DNA from 2 places in the Paenibacillus glycanilyticus genome. Region 2 is predicted to be linked to the other one. Evidence: riboswitches for the same ligand, from Rfam matches in the RefSeq annotation. Region 2 holds a riboswitch; the other holds the start of a gene.
What was found. Region 2 has a riboswitch for cobalamin ahead of ACR9FF_RS13280 (S-layer homology domain-containing protein). Riboswitches for the same ligand answer to the same signal wherever they lie in the genome.
Positions count from the first base shown of each region.

Region 1: linked by a shared signal. The riboswitch ahead of ACR9FF_RS16670 (ABC transporter substrate-binding protein) and the one ahead of ACR9FF_RS13280 (S-layer homology domain-containing protein) in region 2 are both predicted to bind cobalamin.

Region 1 is NZ_CP195155.1:3,610,009-3,625,086, reverse strand. It holds gene ACR9FF_RS16720 (ATP-binding cassette domain-containing protein) at 1-503, shown strand, start outside; gene ACR9FF_RS16715 (ATP-binding cassette domain-containing protein) at 500-2,503, shown strand; gene ACR9FF_RS16710 (MFS transporter) at 2,509-3,696, opposite strand; gene lepB (signal peptidase I) at 3,846-4,382, shown strand; gene ACR9FF_RS16700 (VanW family protein) at 4,412-5,218, shown strand; gene ACR9FF_RS16695 (YqzG/YhdC family protein) at 5,300-5,626, shown strand; gene ACR9FF_RS16690 (YbjQ family protein) at 5,759-6,070, shown strand; gene ACR9FF_RS16685 (DnaJ family domain-containing protein) at 6,177-6,557, shown strand; gene ACR9FF_RS16680 (rhodanese-like domain-containing protein) at 6,559-6,867, shown strand; gene ACR9FF_RS16675 (heavy metal translocating P-type ATPase) at 7,013-9,247, shown strand; cobalamin riboswitch at 9,280-9,494, shown strand; gene ACR9FF_RS16670 (ABC transporter substrate-binding protein) at 9,667-10,647, shown strand; gene ACR9FF_RS16665 (FecCD family ABC transporter permease) at 10,649-11,683, shown strand; gene ACR9FF_RS16660 (heme ABC transporter ATP-binding protein) at 11,683-12,489, shown strand; gene cobT (nicotinate-nucleotide--dimethylbenzimidazole phosphoribosyltransferase) at 12,516-13,583, shown strand; gene cobU (bifunctional adenosylcobinamide kinase/adenosylcobinamide-phosphate guanylyltransferase) at 13,595-14,203, shown strand; gene cbiB (adenosylcobinamide-phosphate synthase CbiB) at 14,200-15,078, shown strand, end outside.
Region 2 is NZ_CP195155.1:2,886,731-2,901,808, forward strand. It holds gene ACR9FF_RS13235 (DUF4129 domain-containing protein) at 1-767, shown strand, start outside; gene ACR9FF_RS13240 (YpdA family putative bacillithiol disulfide reductase) at 768-1,745, opposite strand; gene ACR9FF_RS13245 (hypothetical protein) at 1,926-2,459, shown strand; gene ACR9FF_RS13250 (ABC transporter ATP-binding protein) at 2,770-4,515, shown strand; gene ACR9FF_RS13255 (ABC transporter ATP-binding protein) at 4,534-6,342, shown strand; gene xerS (tyrosine recombinase XerS) at 6,345-7,442, opposite strand; gene ACR9FF_RS13265 (cell wall hydrolase) at 7,675-8,340, shown strand; gene rpiA (ribose-5-phosphate isomerase RpiA) at 8,558-9,232, shown strand; gene ACR9FF_RS13275 (metallophosphoesterase family protein) at 9,264-10,016, shown strand; cobalamin riboswitch at 10,112-10,290, shown strand; gene ACR9FF_RS13280 (S-layer homology domain-containing protein) at 10,448-14,980, shown strand; gene ACR9FF_RS13285 (DUF4430 domain-containing protein) at 15,050-15,078, shown strand, end outside.

The DNA of each region.
Region 1 (15,078 bases), 720 kb from region 2:
AAGGAAAAAGGATAGCGGGTCTTTCTGAGAATGCCCTGCGTCAGACCGGTCTTCATGCCCGCATGCATCAACCGGTGGAAACGTTGTCCGGCGGACAGAAGCAGCTGACGGCGATTGCGGGCTGCCTAGCCGTGCAGACGCCGATGCTGATTCTGGATGAAGTAACGGCGATGCTGGATCCGGAAGCTTGTATCTATGTGATGGAAAAGGTTAGAGAGCTGAACAACCGAGGGGTAACGGTCATCTGGATTACGCAAAAGCTGGAGGAGCTTGCTTCCGGCGACCGCGTCCTGGCGCTGGAGCAAGGAGAGCTCCGGTTCGACGGAAAAGCAGAACGGCTGTTTGAACGTCGTTCTTCCGGGGGAGGCAGTCCATGCGAGGAGCTGGGCTTTTCCGCTCCTTACGTCATTCAGACGGCTTGGGAGCTGGAGAGGCTTGGGATAAAGCTGCAGCCGCTGCCTATGACGCCCGAAATGCTTGCTAAGGCGGTGACTGCGGAATGAAGGACGATTGGAAGCTTAAGCAGGTATCGGTTGCCGCGGCCCATAATCCGGACAAGCTGCTGTTAAACGGAATCAACCTGACCTTTCGTAAAGAAGCGATTACTTTGCTTGTTGGTCACAACGGCTCGGGCAAATCAACGCTACTGGAGACAATGGCGGGTTTGCGGCGTTTAACCGGCGGACAAATTGATCAGGGCAACGAATCGCTTTGGAACAACAGAGGAAAAAAGCAGCGGTTGAATAAGACGATTGTGATGAGAACGGGCATTGCTCTTCAGCAATCCGAATCGCAATGGTTTGCATCGACGGTACGGGAGGAATTCGATTATTCCTTGAAGCCTTACGGACTGCATGCGGAAGAGAAGGAAAGCCGAATAGAAAAAGCGATGGAGCAAGCGGGACTGCCGAGGGAGCTGCTGGAGCGCGATCCTTGGACGTTAAGCGGCGGGCAGCAGCGGAGGCTTGCCATAGCCTGTCTGATGGCATGCGAGCCGGAATGGCTGCTGCTCGACGAGCCGACGGCGGGGTTAGACGCCGACGGTATCCGCCGCTTGTGCGCGATGCTAGACGCGCATAGGGCGGCGGGGCGCGGAGCGGTCGTAGCCACGCACGACCTCGACGCGCTGCTGCCGCTCGCGGACGAGGTCGCCGTGCTTGCCGGCGGCTCCGTCCGCGAAGCGGCTTCGGCGGCGTCGTGGGCGGAGAACCGCGCCCACGACGCAGCCGCGCCGCAGGCGCAGCGCGCGCTGGCGCAGCTGCGCGCGGCCGGTTTTGCGCCGCCGGCTGCGCTAGGCGGCGCGCCGTGGCCGGCGCCGCGCGAGCTCGCGGCGCTGCTGGCGGCGCAGCGCGCCGCCCACGGCGCAAGGACGGCGGAGCGCCCGTCCTTGCAAGCCGCTGCCGCCAGTGCTGCTGCACCGAAATCAGCAGCAGCACTGGCGGCGGAGCCGCAGGCTCTGCCTATTACGGCTTCGCTCACAGAAGCATCGCGCGCACTTGCTCAGCCTGCTGCAGCTCAGCCTGCTGCAGCTCAGCCTACGCCGGCATCGCCTGCATTTGCTCCGCCCGCTGCAGCTCAGCCTACTACGGCATCGCCCGCTGAGACTCTACCTATTACGGCATCGCCTGCACTTGCTCAGCCTGCTGCAGCTCAGCCTACGCCTGCATCGCCTGCACTCGCTCCGCCCGCTGCTGCTCCGTCCATGGCTCCGCCTACGCCGGCATCGCCCGCCGTGGCTGCGCCCGCCGTGGCTGCGCCCGCTGAGGCGCCAAACCAAGGGCTCGCTGCGCGGTTCGATCCGCGGGCGTTAATCGCCGCGTACCTCTTGCTCGCGACAACCATCCTGCTCCAGCACAGCTGGGCAGGGCTGGCTGTCGCCGCGGCGCTCTCCCTTGCGGTGCTTATTCCGCTGCGGGCACAAATAAGGCCCTGGATGAAAGCCATCCGGGCCTACGTGATCATGACGGCGGTGATCGCCATTATTTCGGGCGTGCATTTTTCGCCATTTAGCTTCGATTGGGAGGCCGCCCTCCAGACCATCCAGCGCTTCAGCGGTTTGCTGCTTGTGATGATGCTGGGGCTGCCTCTAATGGGGCTCGTGACGCCGCTGCGAGTCCAGCGCAGCCTGGAGCAGACGTTTGGCTGGCTGAGCCGGTTCGACGTTCCCGTGATGTCCATCGCGCTTACGGTAACCTTGATTTTCCGCTTTATACCGCTGCTTGCGGGGGAATGGGAGCGTTACGTGAAGATCGCGCATGCGCGGGGCAAGGTCACGACCGCCGCAGGGTCGCTTCCGTTCCGGATGCTGCTGCCTGCCATGGTGCCCTACATCCGTTCCTTGCTGCGTATGGCCGAGCAAATGGCGGATGCGCTTGAAGCCCGCGGGATCGGTCATCCGCTTGCGAAGCCAACGCAAGGGCTGAGATTGAAGTTCAGCAAGGAGGATATCGTCATCGTAATTACTGCGGCTGCCGCTGCAATCATTCTTTTCTTAATTAGATAATAGCATTAATCATTAATGGACTTAATTAATTTACGATCTGAACGGTAATAGACCAGGCATAGCGCGGCGGCGATCAATCCAAACATACCGCCTAGCGCAAAGCCGCTGTTTAACCCCCAGCTTTCGTTCAGCCAGCCCGCAAGGAATGGCCCGGCGAACATGCCTGCCGCGTAGACCGCCTGATACAGACCCATGGCGGTAGCCCGGCCGGGAGGATCCACGTCCCGGATCGCAAGACCAAGCAGAAGAGGGATATGCAAGCCTTGCGCAAATCCGTTAATCACCTGCGTTAGCATAAGAATCCAGATGGAATGCACATAGCAGATCGAGACGGTGCAGACGGCGCTTAGGATAAATCCGGCGCCGATCGTCGTCCAATTCCCGAAGCGCGGCGCAAACCACCTGGCCGTAAACATGGAAGCGAGAGCATGCGGCGCCATAAAGGCGAATACGAGCAACGTAAGCTCGAGTCCGCTGCCGCCCATGTCCTCCGCTTTTAACGGCGTAAACCCGAACATCGTAATGAACAGCACGCAATGCGCGAGCAAAGAGAGCAGGGCCACCTGCAGCAGCAGCTTCGTCCGGATTACGCTTTGAATCTTCGAGAACGATATTCCGCTCCGCTCATGAAGCGGTTTGGCCGGCTCGTGAATCACGAGCGCCAGCAACAGCCCGATTCCACCGATAACCGCCCCAAGCACGAAAGGAGCATCCGCTCCGAATCCCTCGGACATCCAGCCGCTTAACAGCATCCCGATCATTTGGCCGGACACGGTCATCACGCTGATATTTCCCATCGCCTTCGTGGCATCCTCCGCCGCGAAATAATTCGCGTACATCACCGTAAAAGCAACCCAGGTCGATGCGCATAACCCCGCCATCGCGCGCCCCGCAAGCGGCCACAGCCAGCTTCCCGGAATGATGAACAGAAGACAGCTGACACTGGCGGCAAGCATGCCAAGCAGGATAAAAGGCTTCCTTTTACCGTAACGGTCCGACAGCATCCCCAGCGGAAAACGGATTAACAGCTGGACAAAGCCGTAGCTGCCAAGCACAACCCCGATTAAATCAAGCGAAAGCCCTCTCGAGCTCAAATAAGGCGACAACGTCGGCACGTATGTATACATTGCAATCCAGAACATTAACGTTACCGTCATAAAAAGTAGTCGCTGCGATCGTGTTGATGGTTCCATTCTGGCTACCTCCCTCATATAAATCTACTTTATAAGACATGCCACGCACCTGTCACGGTATTTTTAGTCCTCAGGTAACTTTTTGCCGGGCGAAAACGTTATAGGTGATGGTTATGTTGAATTCCTATTTCTTCAAGGAGTGCTAGGGAATGGATGATCAACTAACCGGGAATCGCAAGCTGCTGCGTGAGCTAAGAGAGTGGCTGATTTCGATTACGGCCGCCATCATCATCGCTTTGCTGTTCCAAAACTATGTTTACGCGCAGGCAGAGGTACATAATATCTCGATGCAAAAAACGCTTGTGGAAGGCCAGCGCCTGATCGAAAACAAATGGTCCTACCGTTTCAAGCCGCCGGAACGCGGAGATATCGTTATTATCCATGGGCCGGAAAGCTCCTTGCGCTTGGTGAAGAGAGTCATAGGCGTGCCAGGCGACGTTATTGATGTCCGGGACGGAATGGTTGTCTTGAACGGGCAGCAGCTAACGGAGAATTACGCCGTAGGGATGACGGAGCCTGGCGGGATGAAATTCCCCTACACGGTTGCCCGGAAGGAGCTTTTTGTTCTTGGCGACAACCGCGAGCATAGCGTGGACAGCCGGTCAATCGGGCCGATTGCCTTTTCCAGCATTGAAGGGAAGGCCGTATACCGGATATGGCCGCTCAACAAAATTGGACTTCTGTAAAGGAGAGAAGAGGGAAGTTGAATAATCTGATGCAGCACCGGCCCGTCAAACGTTCGTTTTTGCGACTGCAGGCGGGTAAATGGTGGTATACGAATAAAAGGCGGGTAAAATGGCTGTTCAGCGCCGGAAAGCTTGCCAGAATCCATAAGCTGTCCCTGCCGTATGTGGTTTTTACCCATGCAACTCCTCTTATGAGGCAGCTTCGAAATGTAGACATGTGGCTGCAGACCAACAAGGTCATTAATTTGCGGCTGGCGGCTGAGAAGTTGAACGGCATCGTATTAATGCCCGGCGAAACCTTCTCCTACTGGCGGGCCATAGGCAAACCGACTAGAAGAAAGGGGTATGTAGACGGCATGATTTTATTTTACGGCGGATATAAACATGGAGTAGGCGGCGGATTATGCCAAATGTCCAATCTCATCTATTGGATGACGCTGCATACCCCGTTGCAGGTCATTGAACGGCACAGGCACAGCTACGATGTATTCCCGGACGCCGGGCGGACGCAGCCGTTCGGAAGCGGGGCAACCTGCGCGTACAATTATCTGGATCTGCAGATCCATAATCCGACGCGGCAGCCTTTTCAGCTGATCGTAGGTCTTACGGAGGATAAGCTGGTTGGCGAGTGGCGCTCGTCTCTTCCGGTGAATTACCGGTACGAAGTCGTGGAGAAGGATCACCGGATCGAGCTGAAGCCATGGGGCGGTTACGTCAGAAGCAATTCGATCTACCGCAGGAAATACGCGTTGGATGAAGGGGAGCTGCTGGGTGAAGAGTTCGTCACGGAGAATGAAGCCGTCATGATGTATGCCCCTATGCTTGAACCGGTGTAAAAGAGAATAGCATGTATGCCTGCCTTCACGAACAGCCACACTAAGCGGAGTACCAAAAAATGTGGTCAGGGAGGTGGCAGTATGGGATTCAAAAAAGGCAGACTATTGATTTATATGCTGATTGCCGCTTTATTTGCGATTGCGGTGCCTTCAGCCGCGCATGCTGAGCCTTCATATGCCAAATACGGAAAAATCGCGATGCAGGAAACCGCAAACAAATATCCGGATGCCGATATTATCGATTACAAATACGAGGGGCATTTTACCGCCGACGGTTCGAGGACGGAAGAGCGGTTTAAGTTATGGCTTAGAGGCAACGGTGCCGAATTCGGCGTACGCGTCCATATTTTTGTGGCAGCCGATACCGGCCAAGTAAGAGATGTTCGGATCGAGGAGCTAAGGAGCTGAAGTCGAACGCAAGTTGGTATCCAAAAGCCCTTGGGGAAATTGCCCTTTTCTTAGTGTTAAATGAAACGTTTTTTCCCACGGAACGTATTCCTTCTTAATATCGGCTTAACTATTATCGGGAGGGGTCATTTTATGTTAGTAACAACAACCGCAGCTATTGAAGGACGTCCGATTATCGAATATTCCGGCATTGTAACCGGCGAAGCGATTATGGGGGCCAACGTTGTCCGCGACTTTTTCGCTTCCATTACGGATATTGTGGGCGGACGCTCCGGGGCTTACGAGAGCAAGCTGAAGGAAGCAAGGGATGTTGCGTTTGAAGAAATGAAAAACCAGGCTTTCCGCTTGGGAGCGAATGCGATCGTTGGCATCGATATCGACTACGAGGTCGTGCGCGATGGCATGCTGATGGTCGCTGTCAGCGGCACGGCCGTTCGTATCTAATATAAGGTTGAGAAAGAAGCTTCTCATTGCCGGGAGGCTTCTTTTTCGTTACAATGCATAAAGAAAGCGCTAGGGATGACGGGCAATGACAGGAGGCGGACATGGCATGGATTTTATGTCCTCGCTAGTAGAGCAGCGGATTAAGGAATCGATGGCGAAGGGCGAATTTGACAACCTGAAAGGGAAAGGCAAACCGCTGGAACTGGAGGATAACTCCCATGTGCCGGAGGAGCTCCGGGTTGCCTACAAGCTTCTGAGCAACGCCGGAATGATTCCCGAAGAGATGGTTGTGAAGAAGGAAATCGTGAGCCTCCGCGATATGATCCGCCTATGCCGGAATCCGGATGAACAAGCCGTTCTCAAGAAGAAGCTGACGGAGAAAGAGCTGAGGTTCAAGATGCTCATGGAAGCGCGCGGACTGCGGCAATCGCCGGTTTTTCAGCAATATGAAACAAAGATATTGAAGAAATATGAAGGAGTGGAATGAAGTGTATCCAGAAATTACGCCAGCAGAAGTTGAAGAGCGCCTGAAAAACGGCGAGAAGCTGAATCTGATTGACGTGCGCGAGGATGACGAGTGGGAAGCGGGACATATCGCGGAAGCGGTCAGCGTTCCGCTCTCGCAATTCGGCGAACGCTACGAAGAGCTGCCAAAGGATCAGGCTCTGATCATGGTTTGCCGCAGCGGCGGACGCAGCGGAAGAGCTTGCGATTTCCTTCATGCCCAAGGCTATAACGTAACCAACATGACCGGCGGCATGCTGGCCTGGAATGGCGATGTCGCATACGGCAAATAAAAATCAAAGCGTGCTTGTCTGGCGGCAATTGCCTCCGCAAGCACGCTTTTTTAATTCTACATCCCCCATTCGAATCATATAGATTAACGCAGGAGCTTGTTCGATTACGGCAGTAGAATGGACAAGCGGAAGGCGGGTGAGCCGTATGGACGATAAGGGAATTACGATCGATTTATCCGTGCAAGGGATGAGCTGCACCGCTTGCGCGGCCAGAATAGAGAAGAATGTCGGAAAAATGCCAGGCGTTGAAGCCGTAGCGGTCAGCTATTCGGCACGTACGGCCTGGGTGCAATATAAGCCTGGAATGATTGAACCGTCAGCCATCATGCAGCAGATCGCCAAGCTTGGCTTTAAAGCGGATCTGCCCGAAAATGCGAAGGAAGGCTTCGAGAAGGAACGAAGCCGGCTTCGGCTGAGATTGATCATCTCCATGTTTCTTACTGCGCCTTTGCTCTCGGCGATGGTACAGCATCTGGCTCCGTTTGCCAGGATAGAGCTTCCCGAGCTCCTGACCAATCCGTGGCTTCAACTGGTTCTTGCGACCGTTATCCAGTTCGTCATAGGTCTGCCGTTCTATATCGGGGCCTATCACGCCATCCGGTCGCGGGCGACCAATATGGATGTCCTGGTGGCAACCGGAACCTCGGCTGCTTATTTGTACAGCCATTTTCTCGTATTTAATGCGGATCGAACCGCTTTGTATGCCCATGAGGTTCCTCTCTATTTCGAGACATCCGCAGTCGTTATAACGGCCGTGCTGCTTGGCAAGTTTATTGAAGCCTCGGTTACTTCGCGCGCGCAGCAGGATGCCTCGGGATACAGCAAGCTGCTGAACACGGTAGTAAAAGTGGAGCGAGCCGGCGTTGAAATGGAGATCAAAACGGAATTTGTCCGGGAGAACGATTATGTGCTTGTGCCTGCCGGACAGATTATTCCCGTTGACGGCGTTATAACGAACGGAGAGTCGGAAATTAATGAATCCTTGTTGACGGGCGAGAGCGTTCCGCTTGCCAAGCGTCCCGGCGACCAGGTATGGGCGGGAACCCGGAATGAAAGCAGCAGCCTCCGAATCCGCACCACCGCTGCCGGTTATGCTACCATGTTAAGCCGTATTGTTGATCTCGTCAGGCAGGCGCAGCGTTCGAAGTCGCTGATTCAGCGGCAGGTCGATGCGGTATCGGCTTGGTTTGTACCGGCGATGCTGCTTCTCTCGTTAGGCACTTTTGTTATTTGGGTTACGGCTGTGGATCCGGGCAATTGGACGACAGCCTTCCGTTGCGCCGTCGCGGTAGTGTTGGCGGCTTGCCCATGCGCGCTTGGACTCGCAACTCCGATTTCCCTTGTCGTAGCCTCGGGGCGTCTCGCCAAAAGAGGGATTGTGGTGAAGGAAGCGGGTGCGCTTGAACGCCTGGCACAGCTTGATATGCTCGTGCTAGACAAAACGGGAACGTTAACCGAAGGAAAACCGAAGATTGGCAGCATGCACGTTACGCAAGGAAGCAAGCAAGGGCTTTTGAGGCTTGCAGCCGCCGTTGAAGCCAATTCGACTCATCCGCTTGCCGTCGCCATTCGGGCGGAGGCCGTGCAGACCGGCCTCGTTCCTCCTGCCGCAACCGATTTCTCCTATACGACAGGCAAAGGGGTAGAAGCATTGGTGGAGCAGAGAAGAATCGGAATCGGCAATGCCGGGTTTGCCGCACTGAAAAAGTGGGGCATCGGCAGTCCAGCTATTCAAAGATTCGCGGAAGAACGCCAGAAGCTTGGGGAAACGGTGTTATACGTAGCGGATAATAACCGGGTAATCGGAGCTATATCCTTCATCGATGCGGTAAAGGCTTTTGCCAAGCCGGCCGTGACGCAGCTTCGGAAAGCAGGAGTAACCGTGGTTCTGGCAACGGGAGATCATCCTGCGCCTGCCTTGAGCGCGGCCCAAACGGCGGGAATCGATCCTTCGAAGGTCTATGCCAATATGCTGCCTGAAGATAAATTGGAGCTGGTTGACCGCCTGAAGGAGCAGGACTACAAGGTTGGGATGGCTGGCGACGGCTGGAATGACGCTCCGGCACTTGCCGCGGCGGATGTAGGCCTCGCGATGGGAGACGGTACGGATGCGGCGTTAACGGCCGGGCATATTACGCTTCTCCAGCCCCGGATGACCGCTATTCCGGAGGCTTTGCTGATCAGCCGCCTAACGGTTCGCAATGTCCGGCAAAATCTGACGTTTGCTTTTATCTATAACGCGCTTATCATTCCGTTCGCCGCTTGCGGCATGCTTCAGCCATGGATGGCCGGTACGGCAATGGCGTTCAGTTCGGTGTCGGTGGTGGGCAACGCCATCCGTCTTGGAGCAAGATTAAGAAGAGCTGCTGGACAATTCTAGAATATGGGTGGTATAGTTACGTTGGTCGAAAACGAATAAATCATGGAACAGGTGCTGCAGGAGCCGACAGGCTGTTGCAAGCTTAATAGGGAAGTCCGGTTAAAATCCGGCACGGACCCGCCACTGTAAGAAGCGGTCTAATTTTAATTAGACCCGTGTGCCAGCTTACGTCACTGAATGCAATATTCGGGAAGACGCTGGCGCTACTGCTTCGAGTCAGGAGACCTGCCTGTTTGCATAACGCTGTACCTACGCGGAATTAGGGAAGTGTTGGAATGAGGGAACCCGTCTTTCTTTGCGCGCATGCAAAAAAAGACTTCCGGCATTTCCGGCACCTTTGCCGGGAATGCCTTTTTTTGTTTTCGATTCAAGATAAATAGAAGGGGTGCTTGGAAACAATGGTTGGGAGAAACAAAAGATTGTCGAAATTAATGCTGGCCATGCTGATGGCCGCAATTCTGGTCTTTATGGCGGCATGCGGCGCTAACAAAGCGAACACGAACGATGCGGGGAATGCGGGCGCGTCGGCATCGCCGATTCAAAGCGAGCAGCCGGCCGAAAGTCCGGCAGCCGCAGCGGAGACGGTATATCCGTTCAAGGTGACGGATGCTACGGGAACGGAATTGACGTTTGAGAAAGCTCCAGCGAAGGTCGTATCTCTCGCGCCAAGCGAGACGGAAGTTCTTTATGCGGTTGGCGCAGGCGAAGAAGTAGCCGGCGTTGACAGCTACAGCAATTATCCGGAAGAAGCGGCGTCCAAGCCTAAAGTAGGCGACATGACGACCAATATCGAAGCAGTCGCGGCTCTTAATCCCGATCTTGTAGTGGCTTCCTCTACGATGAATACCGATGCGGTCGAGCAGCTTCGCAAGCTGAACATTACGGTTCTTGCCACGGATCCTAAAACTTACGATGAAACAATTGCCAAAATCGAGACAATCGGTAAAATAATGAATAAGAACACGGAAGCCGCGCAAGTCGCAACGCATATGCGCGATGTGAAGCAGCAGGTGACGGATGCCGTGAAGGACGCTCCGAAAAAGCTGGTTTACCTGGAATTCTCGCCAGGCTGGACGGTTGGTTCCGGCACGTTCCTGGATGAACTGCTTACGATTGCCGGCGGAACGAACGTGGGCGCTTCGCAAGCAGGCTGGTATGAAGTTAGCGCGGAAGAAGTCGTGAAGCAAAACCCTGAAATTATCCTTTATCCTGATCTGGGAGAGGATCCGAATCCAATCGTTACCGGAATTAACAGCCGTCCGGGCTGGGATGCGATTGATGCGGTGAAGAACAAGCAGATGTTCGAAGTTGGCAATGACGAGACTTCGCGCGTAGGTCCGCGTCTTGCGGATGCCCTGCTGCAGGTTGCGAAAGCTCTTCACCCGGATCTTGTGAAGTAAGATGAAAAGAAAACTAGCGGTCTATGGAGGAGCAGCTTTGCTCCTTCTTGCTGTTTCTATCGTTCTAAGTTTGTCGATTGGGTCCTCCATGATTCCGTTTGCCGATGTATGGGGAATCCTCTGGCATCAGCTTCCTTGGACGGATGATGCGAGCACTCATTGGAGTACCGGAGAGATCGCGATTGTGACGCAGGTCAGATTGTCACGCGTGCTGCTAGGCGTGCTTGTTGGCGCTTGCCTCGGGCTTGCCGGAGCGGGCTTTCAAGGCGTGCTTCGCAATCCGCTTGCCGATCCGTATACGTTAGGGGTATCATCCGGCAGCTCGGTAGGGGCGGCTTTTCTTATTTTGTTTGGTTATCAGGCCGTGCTGGGCGAATGGACGATTCCGGTTGTTGCTTTTATGACGGGAACGCTGACGCTGCTCGGCGTCTTTTTCCTGGCGCGCAGCAGGGGCGTCATGCAGATTGAGACATTGATCCTGTCCGGTGTCATCATTCAATCCTTCTTAGGCGCGTTTGTATCGTTTATGGTATCGATGTCCGACGAAGTCATTAATCAGATTCTGTTCTGGCTGATGGGGTCTCTGGCGATGAAAAACTGGGCGGACGTCTATATTGTGCTTCCGTGCCTGGTGATTGGCCTGCCGATTTTGATTGCATACGGACAAGCGCTGAATCTTTTTGTGCTTGGCGAGAGGCATGCGGCGCATCTGGGAATCCGGGTTGAACGGACAAAGCTGATCGTCCTGATCGGCTCGACGCTGCTTACCGCGGCGGCGGTGTCGGTCAGCGGAGTTATCGGCTTTGTAGGCTTGGTGGTGCCGCATCTCATCCGGTTAATGGTTGGTCCCGATTACCGGCTGCTGATTCCGCTCTCGGCGATTGGCGGAGGCATATTCGTGTTATGGTCCGATACGCTTGCAAGAATAGCCCTTGCCCCGAAAGAAATACCGCTTGGGGTCGTAACCGCTTTGCTAGGCGCGCCATTCTTCGCGTATCTGCTATATCGGCGCAAAAAAGGACAGGAGGGCTATTAATGATCTCGGTTCAACAAGTGAGCAAGAAAGTTAACGGCCGTTCTGTCCTGGAGAACCTCTCGTTTAAACTTGAGCCCGGCCGGATTCATGGCATTATCGGGCCAAACGGCGTAGGAAAGTCAACGCTGCTGCAGCTATTATCCGGCGTGACAAAGCCTTCTTCGGGCGATGTCAGCTTATCCGGCGTGAATCTGTCGAATTTTTCCCGCAAAGCGCTCGCGAGACGTTTGGCGGTTCTGCAGCAAGGCGGGTTACCCCCAGCTGGCTTTACCGTCCGCCAAGTGGTTGAAATGGGGCGTTTTCCCTATCAGAATTGGTTTGGCGATGAACGGGAGGATCATTCGGCGCTGATCGATTATACGCTGGAGTCGATGGGGCTGACGCCTTTGTCTAACCGGCCGCTTGATCAGCTAAGCGGCGGGGAGCGTCAGCGGGTAGCTCTAGCGAAGGTGATGGTGCAGGAACCGGAAATTATTTTGCTGGATGAGCCAACGACTTATCTGGATATCGGTTATCAGGTACAGCTGCTGGATACCGTGCGGAAGTGGCAGCAGGAGCGCAATTTGACGGTTGTAGCCGTTCTGCACGATCTGAATTTGGCTTCCCTTTATTGTGATCGGATACTCGTCCTGCATAAGGGCGGAGTAGCGGCAATGGGCGCTCCAGCGGAGGTGCTTAGCGTTGAACTGATCCGTGAGGTTTATCAGACGGAAGCAACGATCGTGAAGCATCCTTTAACCGGTACGCCCCAGATTCTATTGCAGCCGAAGCAACAGGATGCCGGCAGATTAATTGAAATGACATAGAGTTCTACATACGGAGAGGAGAAAATATTGTGGCAAATGAATTAGGTGCCGAGTTAAAACAGGTGATCGAACGAATCAGACCTTTCCAAGAACAGGCTGTAATTGAAGCCAAGGCGCATTCCGACCAGCTGACAAAGCCAACCGGCAGTCTCGGGAAGCTTGAAGAGATTGCTTTTCGCTTAGCCGGGATTTCAGGAAGCCTGTGGCCGGATTTGAGCCGCAAAGCGGTAGTCGTGATGGCTGGAGACCACGGCGTATGCGAGGAAGGAGTCAGCGCGTATCCGCAAGAAGTGACCCCTCAAATGGTCCTTAATTTCTTAAGCGGCGGAGCGGCGGTAAATGTCCTCGCACGACAGGCGGGAGCGGATGTTTATTGCGTGGATATTGGCGTTAATGCCGAGCTCGAGCATCCGGGGCTGATCAGCCGGAAGGTGGTTCGAGGTACAGCCAATATGGCCAAGCAGCCTGCGATGAGCAGGGAAGAAGCGCTTCAGGCGGTTATGGCAGGCGTACAAGTAGCCAATGAGTTGGCTGAAAAAGGCTACCGGCTGTTCGCAACGGGAGAGATGGGCATCGGCAATACGACCCCAAGCGCCGCTCTGACAACCGTATTGACGGGATTATCGCCCGAACTGTCCGTTGGCAGAGGAACCGGCATTAACGATGAAAGCTGGCGGCACAAGATTGAAGTCGTGAAACGCGCGATTGCCGTTAATAACCCCGATGCCTCGGATCCGCTTGATGTTCTCGCCAAGGTAGGCGGCGCGGAGATAGCGGGATTGGCCGGATTTATCATCGGCGCGGCAGCAAACGGCTGTCCCGTTGTCGTTGATGGGTTTATTTCCTCGGTTGCCGCTCTGGTAGCGGTTCGGCTGGCGGAACAGGCGAAGCCTTATTTGTTCGCCTCTCATTTGTCCCAGGAACAAGGGCATGCGGTTGTGCTTGAGTCGATGGGGCTGTCTCCGATGATTCAGCTCGATATGCGGCTTGGAGAAGGAACGGGCGCCGTCTTGTGCTTCCATTTCGTTGATGCCGCGTTAAAGCTGATGCAGGAAATGGCGACCTTCTCAAGTGCCGGAGTTTCCAGGGAGTAGGTGCATCGGACATGGTTATGTTGGTGACCGGCGGAGCAAGAAGCGGCAAAAGCTCCTTCGCCGAGAAGCTTGCAGCCCGCCTTGGGGAGCAAGGGATCTACATTGCGACCAGCCGGGTCTGGGATGAGGAAATGGCGGAACGGATCGCTTTGCACCGGCAGAACCGGGACCAAGGAGGCTTTCATTGGACCACCATGGAGGAGCCGATTGAGCTTCCGGACCGGCTGAGACAGCTGGCGAAGGAAGCCTATGAGCTGGAGCGGATGGAAGGGAAGCCGCCGGTGATATTGGTTGATTGTCTGACGTTATGGCTGACAAATGTGCTAATGGAAGCGGAGGAACGGGAAAAATCCGAATCCGCGGACAAAGCCCGGGATTGGTTGAATGAACAGGTTAATGAACTGGCAGCTGCCGTTCAGGAGTATAACTATCCGCTAATCCTCGTGACCAATGAAGTCGGGGACGGAATTGTACCGGCTTATCCGCTGGGCAGAAGATTCCGCGATGAAGCCGGACGGCTGAATCAACGAATGGCTGCCTTGTCGGACAAGGTTTTCCTTGTTACGGCGGGAATTCCGGTCGAGCTGAAAGCCTTGCAATTTCGGTGGGAGAGCTTATGATCTTTTATTCTTTGCAGGAAACGCTGCTGCTTGTTGCGGCAGCTATCGTTATAGACTGGATTATCGGCGATCCGAAGTGGCCGACCCATCCCGTTATCTGGATCGGTCGGCTTATTCGCGTACTCGAGAAACTTCTGCGCAGGAACGAAGAAGGACGGAACGCAAGGCGCATTAAGGGCATGGGCATTATTTTGACGATAATTACTTTAGCCGTATCCTATGGCATCATGTGGGGAGTAACGGCTGCGGCAGAATGGATCCATCCTTGGCTGGGGTATGCGGCAAGCGCCTGGTTTATCTCCACCACGATAGCGGTAAAAGGGCTGAAGGATGCGGCCATGCTTGTCTACCGTCCGCTTGCCGCCGGTCAATTGGAGGACGCGCGCAAATTCGTGGGATATATTGTAGGACGGGATACGGGAAATCTTACGCCACCCGAAGCTTCACGGGCAGCTGTAGAGACGGTTGCGGAAAATACGGTAGATGCGTTTGTATCGCCTATCCTGTTCGCCATCCTTGGCGGTGCGCCGCTTGCCATGCTGTACCGGGCAACAAATACGCTGGATTCCATGGTTGGTTACCGTAATGATAGTTATGTAAACTTCGGTTGGTGTTCCGCCCGAACGGACGATGTGCTCAATTATATTCCGGCACGTCTGACAGGGCTGCTGCTCACGCTTGCCGCATTTCTGAACAGGGGAATGTCGGCTGCAAGGTCCTGGGCTTCCGTTCGCCGGTTCGCCCGTTATCATCCAAGTCCAAACAGCGGTATTCCGGAATCTGCCGTGGCCGGAGCGCTTGGCATTGAGCTTGGCGGACTGAATTATTATTTCGGACAGCCAAGCGAACGGGCCAGGATGGGGTGGCCGACCAGA
Region 2 (15,078 bases):
AATCCTCAACGACCAAAGTGTTCAAACGGCAAAATCGGTTTATGCTGACGATTGTAGCCGTGCTATTGCTTATAGCCGGATTGTTCCGCCAGCTGCAGTCTTCCATTGAATCGTTTTTCCATGCGGTAATGAATAAAATATTGGGTTGGATGAACGGTTCGGGCGAACCGATTGAAGAAACGCCTTCCGATACGCAGCCGCCTCCAAGCGGACTGCCTCCCGCAGAGGCGCATGATCCGCCGGCTTGGCTGGAAAGATTGGAGCTGGTTGCGAAATACATTGGGATCGCGCTGCTCATCATCGGTGTCGCCGTTCTCTTGTTCTTTATCGGCCGCAAGCTATATCGGCTCTTAAGCAAGGTGTTGGGTAGAATCTGGGAACGGGCAGCCGACAGCAAGGAAGGCGCCGTTGGTTACACGGATGAGGTTGAGAGTCTGGTTGACCGGACCAAATGGAGCGTAAGGCTAGGCAAATCTAACCGGAAGAAGGAAGCACGCTGGGAAGAGCTGTCGACAGCCGGGGAGCGAATCCGTTATCTGTACCGGAGATACGTTGCGGCAGCGGTAGGCCGGGGATATGATTATAAGCCTCACTACACGGTTAGAGAAACGACGTCGGATATTGGAGCCTGGAGCAGCAAATCCGTCTCGCAGGCAGACGCCGATAAGCTTGCCAGCCTTTATGACGAGGTGCGTTATGGCGGGCAGGAGCCAAAAGAAGAACTCGTCCAATCCCTTAAGAAGAAATTGGACGAGCAGCGTAAATAATTAACGAAGCGAAACAATATGTTCGGCAATCTTGTTGCCGTGGAAGCGGCCGGATTCTATGAAGATTTCATTCGCTTCATGCTTGGAGGCAACGACGCCGGCCAGATACAGGCCGGGTACGTTTGTCTCCATTGTTGTTTCATCAAAGTACGGGAAGCCTTCTTCCTCGATGCGTACACCGGAGCTCGTCAAGAATTCGCGGTCGGGATGGAACCCGGTAAGGGCCAGCACAAAATCATTGGCCACCGGATGACGCCCTTCAGGAGATTCAACGATAACATGACGTTTATCGATCTCAACAACCCGTGATTCAAATAACATGCGAATGATGCCGTTATTGACTTTGGCTTCAAACCCGGGCCGTACCCAAGGTTTAATGCTCGAGGAGTAGCCTGCGCCGCGGTAAATGACCGTTACTTTTGCCCCAACCCGTTCCAGCTCGAGCGCTGCGTCGATAGCGGAGTTACTGCCGCCGATAATCGCGACCTCCATGCCGGTATAAGGATGAGCTTCGCGAAAGAAGTGAGTGACTTTATCCATCTCTTCGCCGGGGATGCCGAGATAATTCGGATGATCGAAATAGCCGGTCGCGACAACGACGTAACGGGCTTCATATTGTTTTTCTTCCCCGTAGCGGTCTGCGCTGGTTAAACGGAACAGCCCGTTGTCCTGCCGATCAACCCGGAGAACCGTTTCGTAAGCATTCACGCGCAAGTTGTTGCGGAGCGCGGCAGTCCGGTAATAATTGATCGCCTCAAGCCGTGAAGGCTTATCATTAGGCGTCGTAAACGGGATCTCTCCGATTTCCAGCCGTTCCGGCGTACTGAAGAAATGCATGTATGTAGGATACATGGAAATGGAATGGGCGATATTGCTTTTTTCGATAATGACGGGATGAAGTCCGATCCTCTCAAGCTCAATGGCAGCGGCAAGGCCGCATGGACCGGCTCCGATAATAATGGCTTGTTCTTTGATCATTTGTAGTGGAACCTCCTTAAACGAAAAAAGAGTATGACTGATTAATCATGTCTGTAAACATTACCCTTCATTGTACAGCTACCCGCGGATTTTATGCAAATTTGGCGAATGGCTATCTTGTACAGGGGAGGTATTATTGTATAATAATGTGGAACCGTGGTTAGAGAAGGAGGGGCAACTATGCGACGGCGATTTGTTATAGAAGCGGTTATGGTGGCAACGTATGGACATCTCCTAATTCCGAGCCGTCCGATTGATTACGTCGTGCCTTATTCATCTATTCTTGAATTGTACGATATGAGAGACGGGGCAGAGCCGGTAATGGATGATCCGGAGGATGACGCGCATGTAAAGAGCAAAATTGGCGAGCTCATTACCTTTTTCGAGGATCCGCTCAACCGGAAAAAAATCGAACGCGCCATGCAGGTGCCATGGCGGGAAAGCTCTCCGCTAATCTTAAACGACAGGATTCAGTTCACGATTGTACATGCCGTAGATAATGCGCATTATGGCGAATACTTCGATCCGATCGAGACAGAGCTGCTTCTGACCAGCTCGAAGCTGCAAATTCCGCTCTTGTCCGATCAATTCGAATTTCAAGATAAGCTGCTCGAAGCAAGAGTGCCTGTCCAGGTATACGATATCGAAGATTTCGAGTTTGCGGTAGAAGAAGGCATTTCCATTAAGGATACGAGTCAGTTCGGCGATTCCTGAAAAATTAATGGCGATTCGACAAAATCAGCTATTGCAAGAGAGAGAGTCCGTCTGTTACGATACGAACAGATTACACGAAATACAAATCTGAAGGGAAAGGGGTGTCCGGTATGCGGAATCAACAACAGGCAATGATTGTTCTGGTTCGTTTTTTCCATGCATGCCGTACAGGCCGCCTTCGCGATGCGACGCCAATAAGCGGGTAACAATCTGTTTAATGGCGTTTACATCTTTGCAGGGATCCCGAGCCTAATTGCGGCTTGGGGTCTTTTTTTGTTTTTTTCAGGCGAGAGGGGAGGCATACAAGACAGTGAAAGTATTATTGCGGGTGTTAGCGTACGTTAGACCAAGCGCGAAATGGGCGGCAGCAGCCATAGTCGTTATGCTGTTCGCTACGATCTTCGACCTCGTTGCGCCGTGGATATTGCGGGAGATCTTTGACGAAGGCATCAAAAAGGAAAATGTATCGCTTATTTTATGGCTAACCTTGCTCTTGATCGGGGTTCAGGCGTTAAAGAGCGCCGGGATGTTCGTGCAGGGCTATTCCCAGGAGCTTGTCGGGCAAAACGTTGTGTTTAAGCTTAGAGAGCAGCTTTACGCACAGCTGCAGCGGTTATCCTTCTCGTACTACGACAAGGCGCAGACCGGACAGCTGATGTCGCGAATGACCGGCGATATCGAAGCCGTCAAAAACTTTGTTGGTTTTGGCGCAATGGGCTTGCTGACCGGTTTATTGACCTTTGTGGGAACGATGATTTTTATGCTATGGATGAATTGGAAGGTGACCTTGATTAGCACGGTTACGATTCCGATTATCCTGCTTATTTTATGGTGGTTCAGCAATAAGGTTGGTCCTGCCTGGTCCAGTATCCGGGAGCAGACCGGCCGGCTGACGACAACTCTTCAGGAAAACATAGCGGGCATCCGAGTTGTGAAATCGTTTGCGACGGAAGCGGTCGAGCAGCAAAAGTTCGCCGAGCGGAACAAACAAAACTTTGATACCAATATGGACCGCGCAAAATTGGAAGCGAAAGCATTCCCGCTGATGGGATTGTTTGGCGGATTAACCTTTGTTCTGATGATCTGGCTGGGAGCGGTATACGTGGCTCGCGGAGAGATGACGCTGGGGACTTTTATGGCTTTCCAATGGTATACGTGGGGAATCATCTGGCCGCTCAACATGCTGGGCTGGCAGATCAATATTATGCAGCAGGCAATCAAGGCGGCTCCGCGCGTATTCGAAGTTCTTGATACGCCTAGCGATATTGTAACGCCGGAGAACGGAGTCCAAACCGATCGCATGCGAGGGCAGGTCTCTTTCCGCAATGTAAGCTTCTACTTTAATGACCAGGATCAATCGAAGGATCAACCGATTCTGAGCGGCATTTCCTTTGAGGTCGAGCAGGGTGAAGTCATTGCCGTATTAGGCGCAACCGGCTCGGGGAAAAGCAGCCTGATTGCGCTGCTGTCCAGGTTCTACGACGTTTCTTCCGGCACGGTACAGATCGACGGGATTGATGTTCGCGATTACGACTTGGACGGTCTGCGCCGCAGCGTGGGTATCGTACCGCAGGAGACATTTCTGTTCTCGGCTTCTATTCGGGACAACATAGCATACGGCTATCCGGATGCAACAATGGAGCAAATCGAGCACGCGGCTCAAAAAGCGCAAATCCATGATTTTATCACAACCATGCCTCACGGATACGATACCTTGATTGGCGAGCGGGGCGTTGGACTATCTGGTGGCCAGAGACAAAGGGTAGCTCTTGCGAGAGCGATTCTGATGAATCCTCCGATTCTGGTCCTCGACGAAGCAACAGCCAGCGTGGATACGGCAACGGAGTCAGCCATCCACGAAGCGCTGCTTGAAGTCATGAAAGGCAGAACAACATTCATTATTGCGCAGCGTTTGTCCTCGATTCAGCATGCCGACCGCATTCTCGTATTGGAACAAGGTCGACTGATCGAGCAGGGAACCCATAAACAATTAAGCGAGCGGAACGGATTCTTCCGTCAGCTGTTTGAACGACAGAAGCTCGCGGCAGGACGCTAACGGACGGGAGGGGAATACATGAGTCAAGTGGAATGGGATGACGACAGCGAGATTGAAGAGAAACCCTTTAATCCCGCCTATATGAAGAGGCTTCTTGGCTATTTAAAGCCATATCGCAAGACGCTTACCCTCATTATAGGCGTTGTCCTTGTCAATATGATTTTAAGCCTGGCAGAGCCTTTGCTGCTTGGATATTTGATCGACGATGGCATTACAAAAGGGGATTTTACCGCTATTCATCTGTTCGGTATTACCTTGCTAGGCATCAAGCTGATCGGCTGGGGCTGCGGCTGGGTACATACCAAATACATTAACTTTACCGGCCAGCGCATCTTGTACGATCTTCGCCAGCAGCTGTTTAATCATCTGCAGAAGCTGTCCTTCCGCTTCTTCGACGGACGTCCGGCAGGAAAAATTATGTCCCGCATTACGAATGATACAAACGCCATTGGCGAATTGATTAACGGCGGTTTGATAACAACCGTTATGGAAGTAACGCATCTGGTCGGAATCGTGGCGATTCTGCTCTGGATGGACTGGAAGCTGGCTCTTCTGTCCTTCATTATGATGCCGCTTCTGTATCTTATCGTAAATAGGCTGCGTCCGAGAATCGAAGGGGCATGGACCCGTTCGCGCAAGACGATGTCGGCCATTAACGGACATTTGAACGAAACGATTCAAGGCATCCGCGTTGTTCAGGCGTTCTCGCGCCAGCATAAGAACAGCGCAAGGTTCGAAGGGATCAACTTCCGGAACAAGCAGGCCTTCATGCGCGCCATTATGCTGGAGTCAACCGTATATCCGCTGGTCGAACTGGTGGGAATGATCGGTACTTGCATCGTCGTATGGTTCGGAGCCAAACAAGTCATGGACGGTGCGCTTACGATCGGTTTCGTCATGGCCTTCATCAATTATTTATGGCGCTTCTGGGGACCGCTCAGCGCATTGTCCAAGGTGTACAGCCAAGTGCTGTCGGCGATGGCTTCCGCGGAACGGATCTTTGAAATTCTGGATACCGATGCCGAGGTAACCGATGCTGCCGACGCGCGCCGCATGCCGGCGATCCAAGGCGAAGTGGCGTTCGAGAACGTATCGTTCCGCTATGAAGAATCCAAGCCGGATGTTCTTCATGGCGTAAGTTTCCGGGTTCGTCCAGGGCAGCGCGTTGCGCTGGTTGGACCAACGGGAGCGGGGAAAAGTACAATCGTTAATCTGCTTATGCGGTTCTATGATGCAACCGGCGGCAAGGTTACGATTGACGGAATGGATGTCAAAGACGTTACGCTGGAATCTCTGCGCAGACAAATGGGAATCGTACTCCAGGATTCGTTTATTTTCTCGGGAACAATCGAACAGAACCTTCGGTATGGCAATGACGGGGCAACGAGGGAGCAAATGATTCAAGCCTCGGAAAGCGTGCGACTGGACCGTGTCGTTGCGTCCATGAATGAGGGCTATGATACCGAAGTAGAGGAGCGGGGGTCAAAGCTGTCGGTTGGTCAGCGGCAATTGCTTGCGTTCGGAAGGGTGCTGCTATCCGATCCGCGGATCCTTATTCTGGATGAGGCCACTTCAAGCGTAGATACCGAAACGGAGCAGCATATCCAGGAAGCACTGGAGACTTTGCTGAACGGGCGCACCGCCTTTATTATCGCGCACCGTCTCTCGACGGTACGCGACGCGGATCTTATTCTTGTTGTCCAGGACGGACGAATCGCGGAGCAAGGCTCGCATAATGAATTGATGAAGCATGGCGGTCTGTACGCGAAGCTGGTGAATACGCAGCTTAACATGCAGGAGGCCGTGTTAACGCAAGTCGAAGCTTAATTTTAATTCGCGGCTTCGCTTGCTTGTTTAATCCGGTCGATCGCTTCTGCCATCGTTTTATCCGTAAGGTGGGCGTAGATTTGGGTCGTCTCGGGAGAGGCGTGCCCAAGCTGCTCCTGGGTCATATAAATATCGTTACGCAGGTAATAATCGGTTGCGAACGAATGGCGAAGCTTATGTACGCTTAAGTAAGGCTTGCCGAATCGCTTCGCATATTTGATTACCATTTCCTGAATGGCGCGTTTAGTCATTCGAGAGCCTTCTTTTTTGCCGTTAGCAATGGCAAGGAAGAGGGCTTTTTCGCGTTTAGGCGCTTTGTAATGAGAGTCCCTCATTTGCAAATAAGCCGTTAAATCATCAACCGCCTCCTGGCGGAAATAGACGGGAGTCTTGAACGTGTCGTCATTCTTGCCTTTTCGGTATACATAGGCGAGCTTCTTTTTCACGTCAATGTCATCGGTATTGAGATTGACGATTTCGGAGACGCGAAGGCCGGAATGAAGAATGAGACTGATAATACAGCTGTCTCTGGTTCGATTCAATTGATAGGAATATAACGCCTGCTTGTTCTCCGCAACATCCTTCTCGTAATCGGCATGAATATAGGCCAGAAATTCGTGAATTTCTTCTTCCTGCAGCAGCTTGCCTTCCAGCTTGGCCGCCGTGTCTTTTGGCTTATGCGTCCGCTTGATCGAGACCTTGGCCATCACGTTCCGCTTCAGCAGCGGATAGAACTCCTCATCCTCGGCGATCTGGCTCAAGTAATGAAAGAGCGACCTTAGAGACGACAGCTTGCGCGTAATGGTCGTTCTGGTATTGCTATGGTTCGGATTGGTGGCAAGGAACATCCGAAAGGAATCAATGCTATCCATATGCAGTCGTTCAAGCTCGATAAGCTGGACATCCTTCACCTTTTCCGCGCTCGATAATCCTTCCGCAATCAGCCATCCCATAAACGTCTCGTAATCTCTGACATACTCCAGCAATGAAGAGGGAGAGAGGTCGGGAAGCTTATAGTTGATAAATTTCTCCACATACCAGGGCATCATCGGAACACGCCGGTCGAGCTCCTGCCGATCCTTGATTTTGATCACATTCAATGCTGTTCACCTCGCTTCAAATCTTCCTATATTGTACCAATTCAAGCGATAGGGGACAATCGGAACGATCCAAGCGTAAGGAAAAAGTTAGCTTAGCAAATAAATGTAATTAATGTATTTGGGTTACTATAATTTTTTTTGTATGTTAAACTCGTTAAAAACCTGCCGTTGCATAACAAAATTATTCCAATTAATGATTTATACAAATATTAATAAAATGAGAGGAGTATTAATGTTGATTAATAATCAAATTTATAAATATAGTATTTCCATTATTCTAGCATTTATGATGACGGTCGCCATGCCGCTTCAGGCTGCGAAAGCAGCGGCGCCCGCTACGCTCAGCTATGGCAGCTACGGTCCGGATGTGCCGGATTTGCAGTTCCGTCTGAAGACGATGGGCTATTTTGATAATACGGCGATTACGACGTTTTACGGCAAAATGACAGAAGAGGCCGTTCGTAAATTCCAAGCGGATTACGGACTTAAACCGGATGGTGTAGCGGAGGAAAAAACCTGGACCGAGCTGAAAAAGGTCTCCGCAAATCAGGAAGAGCTTGATCTTCTGGCACGTATCGTTTATGCGGAAGCGCGCGGAGAGTCCTACAAGGGCCAGGTTGCCGTTGCGGCGGTTGTATTAAATCGTCTTGATGCTGACGGCTTCCCGAAAACCATTAAAGGCGTCATCGAGCAATCCGGCGCATTTACGGCGGTAGATGACGGCCAATACAAGTTGAAGCCGGATTCTACAGCCTACAAAGCCGCGCTTGATGCGCTTGGCGGCAACGATCCTTCGCAAGGCGCTTTGTATTATTTTAATCCGAAGACGGCTACGTCGAAGTGGATTTGGTCCCGCAAGCAAATTGTTCACATCGGCAATCATATCTTCGCGGTATAAGATTGTTAAGAAGGGCTGTGTACAAAGCTTGCCCGATATCGGCATGGTTTATTTCAAGAAATAATGCGTAAAGGCACATTCCCGCTCTTATCGAGCAGGGATGTGCCTTTTATTTAATAAAGAATATAAACCTGCCCTATATTTCCTAACATTCATTGCTTTGTTATACTAAATATTAAATCCTTTGCACAAATTCTAAATAAAATAAGGTGATCTCATGGAATCGAAACGTATTGCAGCAGAAAAAGCAGTTGAACTCGTCAAAGACGGGATGAAAGTAGGACTTGGAACGGGCTCTACCGCCTATTGGGCGATTCAAGCAATTGGCCGCCGGGTGAAAGAAGAAGGGTTATCGATCCAAGCGGTCGCGACTTCGGTTCAATCCGAGCAGCTGGCGAAAGAACTTGGCATTCCGATGATGCCGTTTGCCGCTGTCGACGTGCTTGATTTGACGATTGACGGGGCGGATGAAGTAGATCCTGCCCTGCACTTAATCAAAGGCGGAGGCGGCGCTCTGCTCCGCGAGAAGATTGTAGCGGCTGCAAGCAAGCAGCTGATTATTATCGTGGACGAGAGCAAGGACGTGAAGCAGCTCGGCAAATTCCCGCTCCCGGTCGAAATCGTTCCTTTTGCGTTCGAGCTGACGGTGAAGAAGCTTCGCAAGCTGGGCTGCGAACCGAAGCTTCGCAAGAATGGCGATGAGCTGTATGTGACCGATAACGGCAACTATATTGCGGATTGTGAGTTTGGGGCTATTGCGGATCCGGAAGCGCTTCATGATGACCTGAACCGGATTCCCGGCGTTGTGGACAACGGATTGTTTATCCATATGGCAAGCCTTGTTATCGTAGGCTCCGCAGACGGTTCGATCCGGAGCATCACGAAGGAATAAGCCGGCCTAACGAGCAGGAAGGGTGGAGAGCATGAACAAGAGGTTTGCGTTAATAACGGATATCCATGGCAATATGCCTGCGTTAAAAGCGGCCCTTCATGAGATCGACACTTTGCAACAGATCGACTCCATCTATTGCTTGGGGGACATGATCGGTATCGGACCGGATACGAATGAAGTGCTTCATGCGCTTTTCTCCAGGAAGGATGTATCTTTTGTGTCCGGCAATCACGATGAAGCCGTGCTCGCGATTATAAAGGGTGAAGCTTATCCGGAAAGCCATTACCATTCGGAACGGCATCATAGGTGGATTGCGGAAAGAATGGACAAGTCGTTTGTCCCGCTGCTGGAACGATTGCCTCGCATGATTCGGACCGAAGCTTACGGCAGAAGGATGCTTTTTACCCATTATCATATTGCGCCGGACAAGTTTAACGATCCGATTAGCAAAGATCCGTTTAGCCCAATCGTTGAGCCAAGCCTGTCCAATCTGGAAAAGCTGTTCAATGGTTGCGAAGACGCATTGATCGGATTCGGGCATCATCATCCGGTACATTATTTCGTCAGCAAGAGACAAACGTTTGTGAATCCCGGTTCCCTTGGCTGCAACAATAAGCCCACTGCCAGATACGCGATCGTTACGGTGAGCGAGCAGGGTTTTGAGGTGCAATTGCAGGAGGCGGAATATGATAATTCGGCATTCCTTGCTTCCTACGAAAAGCTGGATGTACCCGACCGGGAGTTTATTTTGCGAGTCTTTCACGGGGATCAGCTGAGAGAATAGGCCTATAGAATTGAAAAATTTAGCATGACAAAACGAAAAATATTCGTTATGATGAGCAAGCAAATTGAATACGAGATAAGTATCAGGTGCCAATGATACCTTCCGCCGGTTAAGGCGATGGTATTGGATTGGTTAAAAGGGAAGTTGGGTGAGAATCCCACGCGGTCCCGCCGCTGTAAGAGACGAGTTTATGCGCATATCCACTGGGCAACCGGGAAGGGTGCATAGGCATTGACGCTCGAGCCAGAATACCTGCCTGATTCTTTTTTACACCGCAATTCTACGAGCGATAGGAGGGTGTTCATTATGCATGCTTATTTTGACATGTTTACTTGACCAAGCCCTTCAACTTTCACGAGTTGGAGGGTTTTTTGCTGTGTGGATAGGTAGTTATGCAAGAGAATGAGAGAGTTATAGAAAGGGAGCTTGTAATGAAAAAAAATAAATGGTTAGTGTGGTTGCTTGTTATTGCGGTAACTTTATCCGTTGCGGCAACGCCAGCCCGTATGTCTTATGCCGACCCGGCAGATACGCCGGAAGGTTACGTCACGCTAGATGTGGAGAAATTTACACTTGGACAGGGCTATATTAAAGAACCCGTGAAAGTGCCTTTTTATGAAGGGGACAATGGGGCTGCCTTGGTCGACCGTCTTCTTGGGGAAGAGAATTACAAGCATACGGGATCGATCGATAGCGCTTTTTATTTATCCAAAGTAAAAGATAACGATTCCAGGCCGGTTGAGCTTCCGGCTTACCTTACAAAGATGCTGGAAGACAATCATGCGGTGCTTGGCGGCAAAGTGGATGAGAATTGGCTTGGAGAGTTTGACTACACCAATATGTCCGGTTGGATGTTTGCCGTAAATAATGCGTTCCCTCCCGTTGGCTTCTCAAATTATGAGCCGCAAAACGGCGATGTCATCCGTGTTCAATTTACCGTATACGGATACGGAACGGACCTTGGCAGCGAATGGGGAGAAATCCGACTTGCCAACAAGGATGGATTAACGGAAGCGGTAGCTGAAATTAACAGCTCACCTGTCAAACAGGAATTGCTGAATGATGAGAAGATTGGTCCAGCGTACGAACATGCATATGCAACATTACAAAATATTGAAAGTACGCAAGAGGAAGTTAATTCAGCTTTGACAGAATTGGCAGGAGCTCAGGATACAACTCCTCCTTCCATCACGGTTAATGGATTTGTTAACAATCAGGTCGTAACGGCACAACAGCTCCCGTTCTCGGTATCGGTTACGGATAACGTTCAGCAGACAATCGACCCTGAAGTGAAGCTGAACGGGAACCTGCTGCAACCCTCCAGCGGACAATATACGGCTGATCTTGTATCTGGCTTGAATACGATTGTTATCAAAGCGGCTGACGGTGCGGGTAACCAGGCAACGCAGACCTATACGGTTACATACAAGGCAAGTGCAGCAGGTACAGTCAGCCAATACGTTGACCGCAATCTGGCTTATCTATTATCAACGGTAAGCAATCCCGTCTTCGGAACGTTAAACGGCGAGTGGTCAGTCCTAACCTTGGCACGCGGCAACTACCAAGTGCCGGATGGCTACTATGACGCTTATTACAAAAAGGTCGTAGCGGCTGTTCAGGATAAACAAAATGTTTTGGATCCAAATAAATATACCGAGCACTCCAGAGTTATCCTGGCGCTGACTTCGATCGGCAAAGATGTAACGGATGTCGGTGGATACAATCAACTCGAGAAGCTGGCAGATTTCAATAAAATTATTGCTCAAGGCATAAACGGACCTACCTTTGCCTTGCTGGCACTGGACAGCCACAATTACGCTATTCCTGTCGTAGCAGGAGTAGAAGTTCAGTCCACAAGAGCCAATCTTATTCAATACATGGTTGATAAGGAGATTAAGAAAGGTACCGAAAATGCAGGCGGATGGGGCTTTGGCAGCTTTGTTGATGTGGACCTGACTGCTATGGCGCTTCAAGCTTTGGCTCCTTATTACAACAGCAATCCTGATGTCAAATCGGCAGCCGACCGTGCGGTCGCTTGGCTGTCTAAGTCGCAAAGCAGCAATGACGGCGGTTATTCCTCAAGCGAGAGCATTGCGCAAGTCATTGTTGCTCTTAGCGCATTAGGGATCGATTCCAACTCGGATCCTCGCTTTGTGAAGAACGGCCATTCCCTGATTGATGCATTCTTACTTTATGCTTTGCCTGATGGCGGTTTCCGTCATACCAAGACGGGGGGCGTCAACGGAATGGCGACCGATCAAGGGACTTATGCCTTGGTTGCTTATGACCGTTTCCTGAAACAGAAGAAATCGCTTTATGATATGACGGATGTCACGCTATCTACCGAACAACCGGCTAATCCCGGTGACCTGACGCTCCCAGCAGGCAATACGCCGCAAGTAGCGGTTCCGGATGATTCGGCTGATTACCGAATTCCGGTTACGTCGGCAGACAGCGGCAAACAAATAGGGATCTCTATTCCTGCCGGTAAAACATCCGATGTAAAGCTTAGTCTACCACTTATTACCGTTCTGCCGCAGATTGAAGCAGTAAAAGGAAATAATTCCATCCTGATTCCGCAAGATACGCAAGTGACATCCGGGGATTCAGCAGGTATTCATTTACTTACTACGTTAAATACTTCCGATTCCGCCTTGCAAAATCAAATTAAGACCATAGTTGCAAGCGGTAAAAAACTGGATCAAGTTGCAGTTGCCTTTTCGATGGGCGGAAGCTCGCGCGTGCAATTCAATCAGTTCGTTACCTTGACGCTTAAAGGGATGAGCGGCAAAAGCGCTGCGTTTATCGAGGGCGGCGTTGCCACTTCGATTGCGAAATTCGCCAGCGATGCGCTCGGCCAAGCAAGCGGCAAGAATGAATACGCGTACGATAACGGCTCTGATCTGATTATCAAGACGAATCATTTTACGGATTATGTTGCTTTCGCTGAAAGCACGATTGTTGTAGACGGAGGAGGAAGCAATCCTCCGCCAACGAAGTACGTAACCTTATCCGTTGACAAATTGACGATTAACAAAGGTTATACCGTTGCAAATACAAAGATCGAACTGCGTACGGGAGATACCGCCTGGAGTTTGCTTAAGCGTGTTCTCGATAGCAAAGGTTTGATTTACGAATACGTCTTTACTCCGAAATACAACAGTGTTTATGTTCAGTCCATAGCAGGTGACGGTGAATTTGACCATGGCATCGGAAGCGGCTGGATGTACAACGTCAATGGCGTTTACCCGAACTATGGCGCAAGTCTTTATGAGCTAAAAGACGGGGATAAGCTGCAATGGCGTTACACAACGGATCTAGGTATCGATCTTGGAGTTAATCCGGATGATTGGGAAACGCCGGGTGAGAACGGCAACAACAGTGGAGACGACGGAAATACGGATTCAGGAACGGATGGTACAGGCGGTTCCGGTGAAACAGGCACGACTCCGAAATCGGAACTGGAAAAGCTCTATTCCGATGCTTCCCAAATCTCTTCTTGGGCAAAGCAAGCGGTTGAGCTAGCTTCCGAAAAAAGCTTTGTTCAAGGCAGCGGCGGTAAGTTCCATCCGCAAGATTCGGTTACGAGAGCAGAGTTCGCAAAAATGCTCGTATCCATTCTAGCTCTGCCAACAACCGCGCCTGCGGCCGGTTTTACGGATGTAGCCTCGAAAGACTGGTTCGCGCCGTATGTCAATGCGGTTGCCCAAGCCGGTTATATGAACGGCTATCAGCAGCATTTTAATCCGAACGCAAGAATAACGCGCGAAGAAATGGCCGTGACGATTGTCCGGGCACTTGGCATGAAAGCGGCACAATCGCAAACCGCAATCAAAGATTTGCAGGCAGCATCGTTATGGGCACAGTCTGATATCGCAACCATCGTAGAAGCAGGCTTGATGACGGGATCGTCCGGCAAATTTGATCCGCAAGCCAAGGTTACCCGCGAAATGGCAGCCGTTGTGGCGATGCGATCTTACGATTATAAACAGGCAGGCAACGCCGGCAGCAGTCCGGTTGACGCAAAGCAGCTGGAAGTTCAGGGTCACCTCAAGACAACGGCTGCCTTCCTGCAAAAGACAGTAACCGATCCGGTGATTGCGAGCGTAGGCGGGGAATGGACGGTTCTGGGACTGGCGCGTTCCGGCATGCCCGTACCCGACTCCTATTATGCCAACTATTATGCCAACGTAGAACAGACGGTAAAAGAAAAAGAAGGCAAGCTTCATTCGGTGAAGTACACGGAATACGATCGCGTTATTCTGGCTTTAACAGCCATCGGAAAAGACATCCATCATGTAGCCGGTTATGATCTGACAAAACCTTTGGCGGACTACGAGACCGTAATTAAGCAGGGAATTAACGGACCAATCTTTGCGCTGATTGCACTGGACAGCAAAGGCTACTCCATTCCGGCAGACTCCAGTGTAAAAACACAGACTACCAAAGAGCTCTTGATTGATTTCATCCTTAATCGAGAGATTGCCGGAGGAGGCTGGGCGCTTGGCGAGAAGCCGAGTGAAGCGGACCCGGATATAACGGCAATGGTGCTGCAGGCCTTTGCGCCATACTATAACGCTAATCCAACCGTGAAGGCAGCCGTTGACCGCGGAATAACATGGCTTTCCAATGCACAACAAGCCGATGGCGGTTACGCTAGCGGCGGGGCGGTTAACTCGGAGAGCTCCGCACAAGTCGTTGTCGCATTGACCGCGCTTGGCATTGATCCGCAAACCGATTCCCGTTTTGTGAAAAACGGCCGTAATGTACTGGACGCATTGCTTGGCTACTCGGCAACGGGCGGCGGATTTTATCATGTTAAATCCGGCGGCACTGGTAATGGCGGAGCCCAGCCTGGCGAAGTGGATCTGATGGCAACGGATCAGGCATTTTACGCGCTGGTCGCTTACGACAGGTTCAAAAGCGGAGTTACCCGTCTCTATGACATGACAGACGTGAAATAAGCTTGGCCTCAGCAAGGGCATTCGAATGCCCTTGCTTCGTTATTTCTTCATAAAGAGGTGGGAATTAGAGTGAACAAGAAAAAATGGTTGTCCGCGCT